2 regions of the Mesorhizobium sp. Mes31 genome follow, and region 2 is predicted to be linked to the other one. Evidence: predicted binding sites of a transcription regulator. Region 2 holds the regulator's gene; the other holds the start of a gene.

Region 1 (4,759 bases), on a different contig from region 2:
GCCGCCCTTCCAATCGGGCCGGCCATCGCGGCGGTCGGGACGCTCGCCTTGCGGCCGCCCTTCACGCCGCTGTTCGCCTTCGCCCTGCGGCTTGGGTTTGAACTTCGAGCGGTCGAAGCGCGGCTTGCCGGCGCCATCGCGCCGGCCTTCATGGGCAGGACGCTCTCCAGGCGTGGCTGCCGCCGGCGCGCCGCCGGCATCGGCCGGGGCATCGCTTCGGCCGCGCGCGGCTTGTCCGTTGCGCGGGCGATTGTTCCTGCGGTTGTCTTCGCGATGGCGCGGCCGCTGATCGAAACGGCCCTGACGCCACAACAGGATGGGCTTTGGCGCTTCCGCTTCTGGCACCGGTTCGCCGTCCGTGGCCTCCGCCACCGCAGGTTCAGCCGCGTCCGTCGCAGGCGCGGTATCCGACGCCAGCCCGGCCGGTGCGGCTTCTGCCGCCGGTGCGGCTTCAATCTCGGCGGCCTCGGGCTCTGCCGGCGGTTCGACCGGCGCGGGTTCGGCGGTTTCGGGCGCCAAGGCTGCAGGTGCCTCGTCTTGCACGGTTGCGACCGGAGCGCCCGCCTGCTCTTCCAAAGCAGGTTCTTCCACGGCAGGTTCCACCGCAGCGGCCGCGGTGATCTCGGCGACAATTTCGGTTGCCGTTTCTGAACCGTCCGCGGCGTCCGATGCCGGCTCTGAACCTTCGGCTGGCGTTTCGGCGGCGGCATGCGCCGCCGCGTCTTGCGCTGCCCTGGCCTGCTCCGCGCGGGCGGCCTCTTCCGCCGCCAGCTTCGCCGCCGCCGCCTCGCGTGCGGCATTGTCCTGCGCTTCGAGCCGGGCCTTCACTTCGGCCGGCGGCTTCGGCTCGGCGCGATAGCCGAGGCCTTTCAGGATTTCTTCCATGTCGTCGGCGGTGGCGCCGAGGATCGACATCATCGGTGGCGTCACCATGAAGGACTGGCCGTCATAGGCACCGTCCGGCCGCTGGCCAAGACCAGGTTTCCAGTTGGTCGCCGGCCGGATCAGGTCCGCCAGCCGTTCCAGAATGTCGATGCGCACGGCGCGGCGGCCGAGATTGCGGTAGCCGGCGAGCTTGTAGAACGTCTTGTCGAAGGTCGGGTCGATGACCACAGAGGTGCGGCCGGAAGCGAGCGCATGGACAACGTCGCCAAAGCCGGGCTTGTCCTTGCCGTCATTCTTCAGCGCCCACAGCAATGTCACCAGTCCGGCCGGTGCCGGCTTGATCAGCGCCGGCACGAAGACATGGTAGGCGCCGAAGCGCACGCCAAGCCGGCGAAGTGCGGCACGGCCTTCCTGGTCGAGCGACTTCATCTCCTCGGCGATGTCGCGGCGGTTGATGAGGCCGAAATTCTCGACAAGCTGGAAAGCAATGCCACGGCCTATGCCGGAAATCTGGTCGGCGTTCTTCAGGTCGACCAGCGGCTTCAGCAGCGTTTCGATCTGGAAATTGACGAAACGCTCGGCACGCGCCGCGACCTTGTCGCGCGCCGGGCCGGTCAGTTGTTCGTCGGCCAGCAGCACCAGGCGGGGCTTCAGCGCGTCTTCGCCGGCGACAAGCGTACCGATCGGCGCGCCGATCCAGCGCAGCGTGCCATCCGAGCCGAGCGCGATATCGCCATTGGCGCAGGCGCCAAAGCGTTCCGCGCGTGCCTCGAATTCGGCTGCCAGCGCCTTCTGGGCGGCGGTGCGCACCGCCTTGGCGTCCTCGCCGCCGGCACTCTGGTCGGCGGTGAAGCGGAACCCTTGCAACTCGCCGACATGATGACCTTCGACGAGGACGGTTCCGGTTGGGCTTATTTCGGCTTCGGGCATGGTATTTTCTCTAAGGCGCCGCATGAGGACGGAAGTCCTGCGGTCTACGAAGCGTTTCGTCAACCGCTCATGCAGCGCATCCGACAATCTGTCTTCGATTTCGCGCGTCTTTTCCTGCCAGTGTGCCTGATCGGCCAGCCAGCCGGGCCGGTTCGACACGAATGTCCAGGTGCGGATCTGGGCGATGCGATGCGACAGCGTGTCGATGTCGCCCTCGGTGGTGTCGGCGCGGCGCACCTGCTCGGCCATGTAATTCTCGTCGACATGGCCATGCCGGGCGAGGTCCATATAGATGGAGGCGATGAGGTCGGCATGCTGGGCCGGCGCGATCTTGCGGTAGTCGGGCAAGGCACAGGCTTCCCACAGCAGCGCCACGCGTTTGGCATCGGTGGCGAGCGCGCGGATGTCTTCGTCGCGCGACAGATATTCAAGCGCCTGGGCATCCACCGCCGGCAGCGCGCGGGTCAGGCCTTCGACCGGGGCGTTGGTCTCGATCGAGCGCTTCAACGCATCGAGGCTGGCGAAGTCGAAATGCGCGGTCCGCCACTGCAGTACTTTCACCGGGTCGAAATCATGGCCTTCGATCTTCTTGATCAGATCCTCGTCCAATGGATCGACCTGGCCGGTGACGCCAAAGGTACCGTCGCGCAGATGCCGGCCGGCGCGCCCGGCGATCTGGCCGAGCTCGGCCGCAGACAGGTTTCGGTATTGGAAGCCGTCGAACTTGCGGTTCTGGGCGAAGGCGACGTGGTCGAGATCGAGGTTGAGGCCCATGCCGATGGCGTCGGTGGCGATGAGATAGTCGACATCGCCGGATTGGAACAGCGCCACCTGCGCGTTGCGGGTGCGCGGGCTGAGCGCGCCGAGCACGACGGCAGCACCCCCTTGCTGACGGCGGATCAGCTCGGCGATGGCGTAGACTTCGTCGGCGGAGAAGGCGACGATCGCCGTGCGGCGCGGCAGCCGCGTCAGCTTCTTCGAGCCGGCATAGGCGAGGTGCGACAGCCTAGGCCGCGTCACCACCGAGACGCCCTTCAGCAGGCGCTGGAGGATGCCCTGCATGGTGGCCGCACCCAGCAGCAGCGTTTCCTGGCGGCCACGCAGGTGCAGGATGCGGTCGGTGAAGATGTGGCCGCGCTCTAGGTCGCCGGCGAGCTGCACCTCGTCGATGGCGACGAAGGCGGCGTCGGTCTCGCGCGGCATCGCCTCGACGGTACAGACCGAATATCTGGCGCCGGCCGGCTGGATCTTTTCCTCGCCGGTGATCAGTGCGACCTTGTGGGCGCCGACCTTCTCGCAGACGCGTGCGTAAACTTCCCGCGCGAGCAGCCTGAGCGGCAAGCCGATGATGCCGCTCTCGTGCGCCACCATGCGCTCGATGGCGAGATGGGTCTTGCCGGTGTTGGTCGGCCCAAGCACGGCGGTCACGTCGCGGCCCGACAAGATCAGCGGCTCAGTGTGTTTCGGCTGGATGTTCATCGACCTGGAAATAAGGCTTTCTGGCCTCTCGTTGTCGGGAGCGTGCCTCGAGTGGCGCGTATGACAGCCGACACATAGGGATTTCGCGCGCGAAGCGAAAGCGGAATGTTCCGGTGAGGGTTCGAAGGCGGTCGTGTCAAGCGCTCAGTCGGGCGCGGATTAACAGTTGGAACGAGTCTGGAACGAATCGGCGACGAATCAGTGACTCACCCAGATTCAGGTTTTGTTCACGGCTACATGTGGATTTTGCAACCGCGAGTCTCACCACATGCTGAATCGCCGAACTGGCCCGTTTCATGCAAGGCGAGCCTCGTCGTTAACTTTTGCCGGTGAACGACTGCAATGTTCTGGTGCGCCTCGTCCAAGTTTATGAAATTGTTGATCTTTCTTAATCCGCGTTAAGGATCCGGCAGGCGATTCCGGTCACTATCGTTAACGTTCCGCTCAAAGCCGGAACGAATCGGCGACGAATCAGCGATCGCGGAATATTCCTGCTTTGTTCACCTCAATATCTTGTGTTGTGAACAGGTTATCCACCGACAATCAACAGGTTTGCGCACGGGTTTCGCACAGGACGTGCCGCCGCCGTTAACCTTTCCGTGCCGGATTGGATCATCGCACCGCAGCGAGGCCTTCGCGGCAGCCGGGCCGCCTTAAAAGAACGGACCGGTTTCCCGGTCCGCTCGTCGCAGAGCGATTGCCTGTATGGAGCCGTTGTCCGGGTCTCAGGCGAAGTACTGGCCGCCATTGGCCGTGATGGTCGAGCCGGTGATGAAGCCGGCATCGTCGGAAGCGAGGAAGACGACGCAGCGCGCAATTTCTTCCGGCTCGCCGAGGCGGCCGACCGGGATCTGCGGGATGATGCGCTCGTTGAGCACCTTCTCGTCAATTGCCTTGACCATCTCGGTGGCGATGTAGCCGGGGCAGATGACATTGACGGTGATGCCGGCGCGGGCGCCTTCCTGTGCAAGCGCCTTCGAAAAGCCGATGTCGCCGGCCTTGGCAGCGGAATAGTTGACCTGGCCGGCCTGGCCCTTCTGGCCGTTGATCGACGAGATGGTGATGACGCGGCCGAACTTGCGGTCGCGCATGCCGCTCCACAGCGGATGCGTCATGTTGAAGACACCCGACAGGTTGGTGTCGATGACCTCTTTCCACTGTTCGCGTGTGATCTTGTGGAACATGGCATCGCGGGTGATGCCGGCATTGTTGACCAGCACCGAGATTGGGCCGAGATCGGCCTCGACCTTCTTGATGCCGGCGGCACAGGCGTCGTAGTCGGCGACCGACCATTTGTAGACCGGAATGCCGGTCTCGGCCTTGAATTTCGCCGCCGCGTCGTCGTTGCCGGCGTAGTTGGCGGCAACCGAATAGCCGGCGTTCTTCAATGCGATCGAGATCGCCGCGCCAATGCCGCGCGACCCGCCCGTGACGATTGCAACCTTGCTCATGCGTTTCCCCTTTT
Region 2 (4,759 bases):
AGATCGCCGCCGCGCTGATCGTCGGCGTGCGCGCCGGCATTCCCGATGAAATCAACGAAGCGATGCGGCGGACCGGCATCTATCACATCATTTCCATTTCCGGACTGCATATGGCGCTGGTCGCCGGCACCATCATGGGTCTGCTGCGCGGCGCCTTCGCTCTGTTTCCAGATTTTTCCGCGCGCCGGCCGGTCAAGAAATACGCGGCAGCCGCAGCACTTTTCTCGATTGCGGCCTATCTCATCATCTCGGGCGTCGTCGTTGCCGCCGAGCGCAGCTTCATCATGCTGGCGGTGATGCTGGTTGCCGTGCTGTTCGATCGCGCGGCACTGACCATGCGAAATCTGGCGATCTCGGCGATCGCCGTCATCGTGGTGTCGCCGCATGAGGTGGTCGGCCCAAGCTTCCAGATGTCGTTCGCCGCGACCGCGGCGCTGGTCGGTACCTATGCCGGCTGGTCGGATCACCGTGCGGGAAAAACGAGACCGCCGCCGCCGAAGCGGTCGTTGCCCAGTTTCCTGACGCGAAAATTCCTGCTGGCGATGGGTGGCCTTGCCATGACCTCCATCATCGCCGGCAGCGCGACGGCGCTGTTCGCCATCTGGCATTTCCAGCGCGTGTCGCCGCTCAGCTTGTTCGCCAATCTGGCCATCATGCCGATCGTCTCGCTGGTTGTGATGCCTTTCGCCGTCCTCAGCGCGCTGGCGATGCCGTTCGGCGTCGACGGTCCCTTCCTCTATGTGATGGGCAAAGGCCTGACCGCGATGATCGCCTTGTCCGCGTGGATCTCGGAACGCTCGCCGATCGATGCCGTCGGGTTGATTTCAGAGCAATCCGTGCTGTTGGTGGCGATTGCCCTGATCATTGCGACGATGGCGACGACATGGCTGAGGCTCTTGGCACTGCCATTCGCGCTTGCCAGCCTGTTGACCGTCTCGGATACGCGCGCGCCTGATGTGCTGATCTCGGAGGACGCGAGGCTGGTGGCGCTGCCGATCGGCGGCGGCGAACTCGCGGTCAGCCGGGCGCGTCCGAACGAATTCACCGTCGACAACTGGAAACGCGCGCTGGCATCCGAAACCATCGTCGTGCCGGAGGTGTTCGACGAGGGAGACGGACAATTCGACATCGCCGATTCCGCCGAACTGCCACCGGGAGCGCCCTTCTACTGCACCGCCGGCGTATGTCTCGCCAGGCACCCTTCAGGTGCGATCATTGCGCAAGTCGAGGACCGCAAGGATGCATGGAAGGCCTGCGGCTTCGCGGAGTTGATCGTCATCAATGACGCGACAGCCTATGATCCCTGTCACAATCCGCTGGTTCTGGTCATCACCAAGCGGCAACTCGCCCGCAAAGGCAGTGCGGCCGTCTTCTTCGACCGCCGATCGGCAATCATGCCGGCAACGGTCAGCTTCGCTGTAAACAGGCCATATCGACCCTGGCACACCCAGCGCAAATTTTCGCGCGAGGCGAGGGGCCTGCCACCCTATCGCAAACCTGAAAAGCCGGTTACCAGCCCTGATCAGTAGCGCCTGATCAGCCCGACGAGCTTGCCTTGCACCTTGACCCTGTCTGGTCCGAAAATGCGTGTTTCATAGGCCGGATTGGCGGCTTCGAGGGCAATCGAGGCACCCTTGCGGCGAAACCGCTTCAGCGTCGCCTCCTCGTCGTCCACCAGTGCCACGATAATCTCGCCCGGACTTGCGGTATCGGCATTGCGGATGATGACCGTATCGCCGTCGAAGATGCCAGCCTCGATCATCGAATCGCCCTTGACCTCCAGCGCATAGTGCTCGCCACCCATGATCATGTCCGGCGGCACGGAGATCGAATGTGTCTGGTGCTGGATGGCGTCGATCGGCACGCCGGCGGCGATGCGACCCATCACCGGGATCGACACCGCGGAGACCACGTCGTCGTCATTGCCGGCCGATGGCATGCGCGAAGACGCCGGCTTGATCTGCCGGCCAAGGCCGCCGCCTTGACCGAGGCTGCCCTGGATGACGCTTGGCGAGAATTTGCGCGCCGCGTTGAGGCCGGGTGCGATCGAATCCGGCAGCCGCAACACTTCCAGAGCGCGCGCCCGGTTCGGTAGCCGGCGAATAAAGCCGCGTTCCTCAAGCGCCGTGATCAGTCGATGAATTCCGGATTTTGAGGCGAGATCGAGCGCTTCCTTCATCTCGTCGAAGGAGGGCGGAATGCCGCTTTCCTTGAGGCGTTCATGGATGAACATCAGCAGTTCATGTTGCTTGCGCGTCAGCATGGCGGCCCCCAAGGCATTGAACGAAGGTTTGAACCAGAATCGAAAAACAAACCCAGAACAAACACTATCTGTTCCAGTTGTGTTCCGCAACCGTTTAAAGTTTAGTGAATTTGTTAAGACGGCTGAAATTATTTGGCGCTCCGCAGCGGGCCGTGATCCCCGGCCGCCCGCCGCCGCCGTGCACTGGCACGCGTTGAAATTGTTATGGTTAACGGCCTGTGGACCAGCCTGCGCCGAGGCTTGGCATCAGCCGCCGACAGGCATCGAAAAGCGGCTTTCCCGCTTTCATCGATCGTTCACGCGCCGTGAACGAAACGAAGCCAAAACGCCAACTCTTGCCCGAGAAATGCCAATGCTGGCTTTGCCTTGGTTCGCCGACCTTACCGCGTGTTTGTGCTGTCGTCGCCGGCATGGATATAGACATGCAACGTATAACCGATATGGGCGGTCATCAGCGCTTTCGCGCGTTCGATGTCACGATCCAGCGCAGCTTCCATGAGCGCGGTGTGATGTTGGATCGCGACGGCCTGGCGCAACGCCTCCATGGCCTCCTCATAGCCATGCAGCAGGCCGGTGGCCGCCCGCAACGTTGGCGCCAGGCCCAGGAAGCGGTGATGGCGACGCAATTGATCCGCGATGGTGGACTGGAAGTTGAGCAGCCAGGGGGATGTTGCCGCGCTGAGCAACGCCGCGTGGAAAGCCTCGTGCTTTTCGTCCCATTCGTCGACCACTTCGTCGGAAGGGTCATCAACCGCGGTCTTGCAGCGTGACAGCCGGTAGTGGGCCGTGACGACGGCATCTTCCCATTCTTGGCCGCCTTTCTCGATCGATTCCTGGAGCAGAGGCAGCTCAATCACCAACCTGGCGCGTGACAGATCTTCCAGTTCGGTGCGAGAGACCGGAGCGACGGCGAAGCCGCGATTGCTGATGGAAGTCACCAGGCGCTCGGCCTCCAGTCGCGACAGCGCTTCGCGCAACGGTGTCCAGCCAATGCCATAGCCATTGCGCAGCGTGCTGAGCTTGAGCGGCGCGCCGGGCCTCAGGCGGGTCGTGAGGATATCGCGACGTAGCAGCCTGTAGGCCGCTTCCGTCTTCGAGTGTCCTTCATCCAACATCATTGCTCATCCACGACTGCACGCTCGGATTATATATGAAAGCCTTCCGTGTCGTAAATTATATATAATGTTTGACACGGTCCCGCCGGCTGCGCATGATCGGCTGGCCGATTTCACCTGTCGTGTTCATCTGGGCGCGCCTATGCGCGGAGGACAATCGATCATGAATGCAACTCCCGATCTCGCAGCAATCGAGGCGATGGATGCCGCTGACCCGCTTGGCTCCATGCGCAATCGCTTCGTCTTGCCGGAAGGGGTGATCTATCTCGACGGCAATTCGCTGGGTGCCGCTTCACCCGCCGTCTTCAACGAGATCCAGAAGGCCGCGACACAAGAATGGGCTCAGGATCTCATCCGTGCCTGGAACACCGCCGGCTGGTTCGACATGCCGGTCGCGCTCGGCGACCAGCTCGGACGCCTGATCGGCGCCGCGGCTGGCCAGACGGTGGTCTGCGATACGACCTCGATCAACATCTACAAGGTGCTTCATGCGGCGCTTGGCATGCGGCCAGACCGGTCGGTCATCGTCGCCGAGGGCGACAGCTTTCCAACCGACCTCTATATGGCCGAAGGCGTGGCATCGACACGACCGGGCACCGTACTGCAGCTCGAGGGCGTCGATGCGCCAACCATCGAAGAGCTGATCGATGAGCGCGTCGCTGTCGTCCTGGTCAACCACGTCAATTACAAATCCGGCCAGTTGCGCGACATGGCGGCGCTGACGCGCAAGGCCCATCAAGCCGGCGCGCTGATCGTCTGGGACCTCTGCCACACGGCGGGTGCCTTGCCGGTCGAGCTCGACGGTGCCAATGCCGATTTCGCTGTCGGCTGCACCTACAAGTACCTCAATGGCGGCCCGGGCTCGCCTGCCTTCATTTACGCCGCAAAGCGCCACCATGGCGATGTCCACCAGCCGCTCAGCGGCTGGTGGGGCCATGCGCGGCCTTTCGCTTTCGAACAGGGCTATGCGGCTGGCGTCGGCATCCGCCGTTTCCTGTGCGGGACGCAGCCGGTATTGTCGATGCGGGCGCTCAAGGGCGCGCTGGACCTCTGGGACGAGGTCGACATGGCGGCGGTGCGCAAGAAAAGCATTGCGTTGACCGAGCTGTTCATCCAGCTCGTTGAAGCCAGATGCGGCGCCTTCGGCCTCGAACTCGAAAGTCCGCGTAACGGCAAGGAGCGTGGCAGCCAGGTGTCGTTCCTTCATCCGCATGGCTACCAGGTGATGCGGGCGTTGATCGAGCGTGGCGTGATCGGCGATTTCCGCGCGCCGTCGACCATCCGCTTCGGCTTCACACCGCTCTATGTCGGCTACAGGGATGTCTGGCAGGCGGTCGAGGTGCTGGAGGATATCCTGCGCACCGGCGCCTGGCAGGATGCC

Evidence for each region. The regulator LexA, encoded in region 2, represses DNA repair genes until DNA is damaged. The targets are predictions, from matches to a motif close to TGTTCNNNNTGTGTTCNG.
Region 1: the regulator LexA is predicted to act here: its motif matches at 3,462-3,479, upstream of NR193_RS21180 (helicase-related protein).

What each region holds. Positions count from the first base shown of each region.
Region 1 covers NZ_JALJRL010000012.1:155,956-160,714, reverse strand. The annotation lists gene NR193_RS21180 (helicase-related protein) at 1-3,294, opposite strand, end outside; gene phbB (acetoacetyl-CoA reductase) at 4,020-4,745, opposite strand.
Region 2 covers NZ_JALJRL010000013.1:54,372-59,130, forward strand. The annotation lists gene NR193_RS21790 (ComEC/Rec2 family competence protein) at 1-1,529, shown strand, start outside; gene lexA (transcriptional repressor LexA) at 1,523-2,263, opposite strand; gene NR193_RS21800 (GntR family transcriptional regulator) at 2,644-3,381, opposite strand; gene kynU (kynureninase) at 3,542-4,759, shown strand, end outside.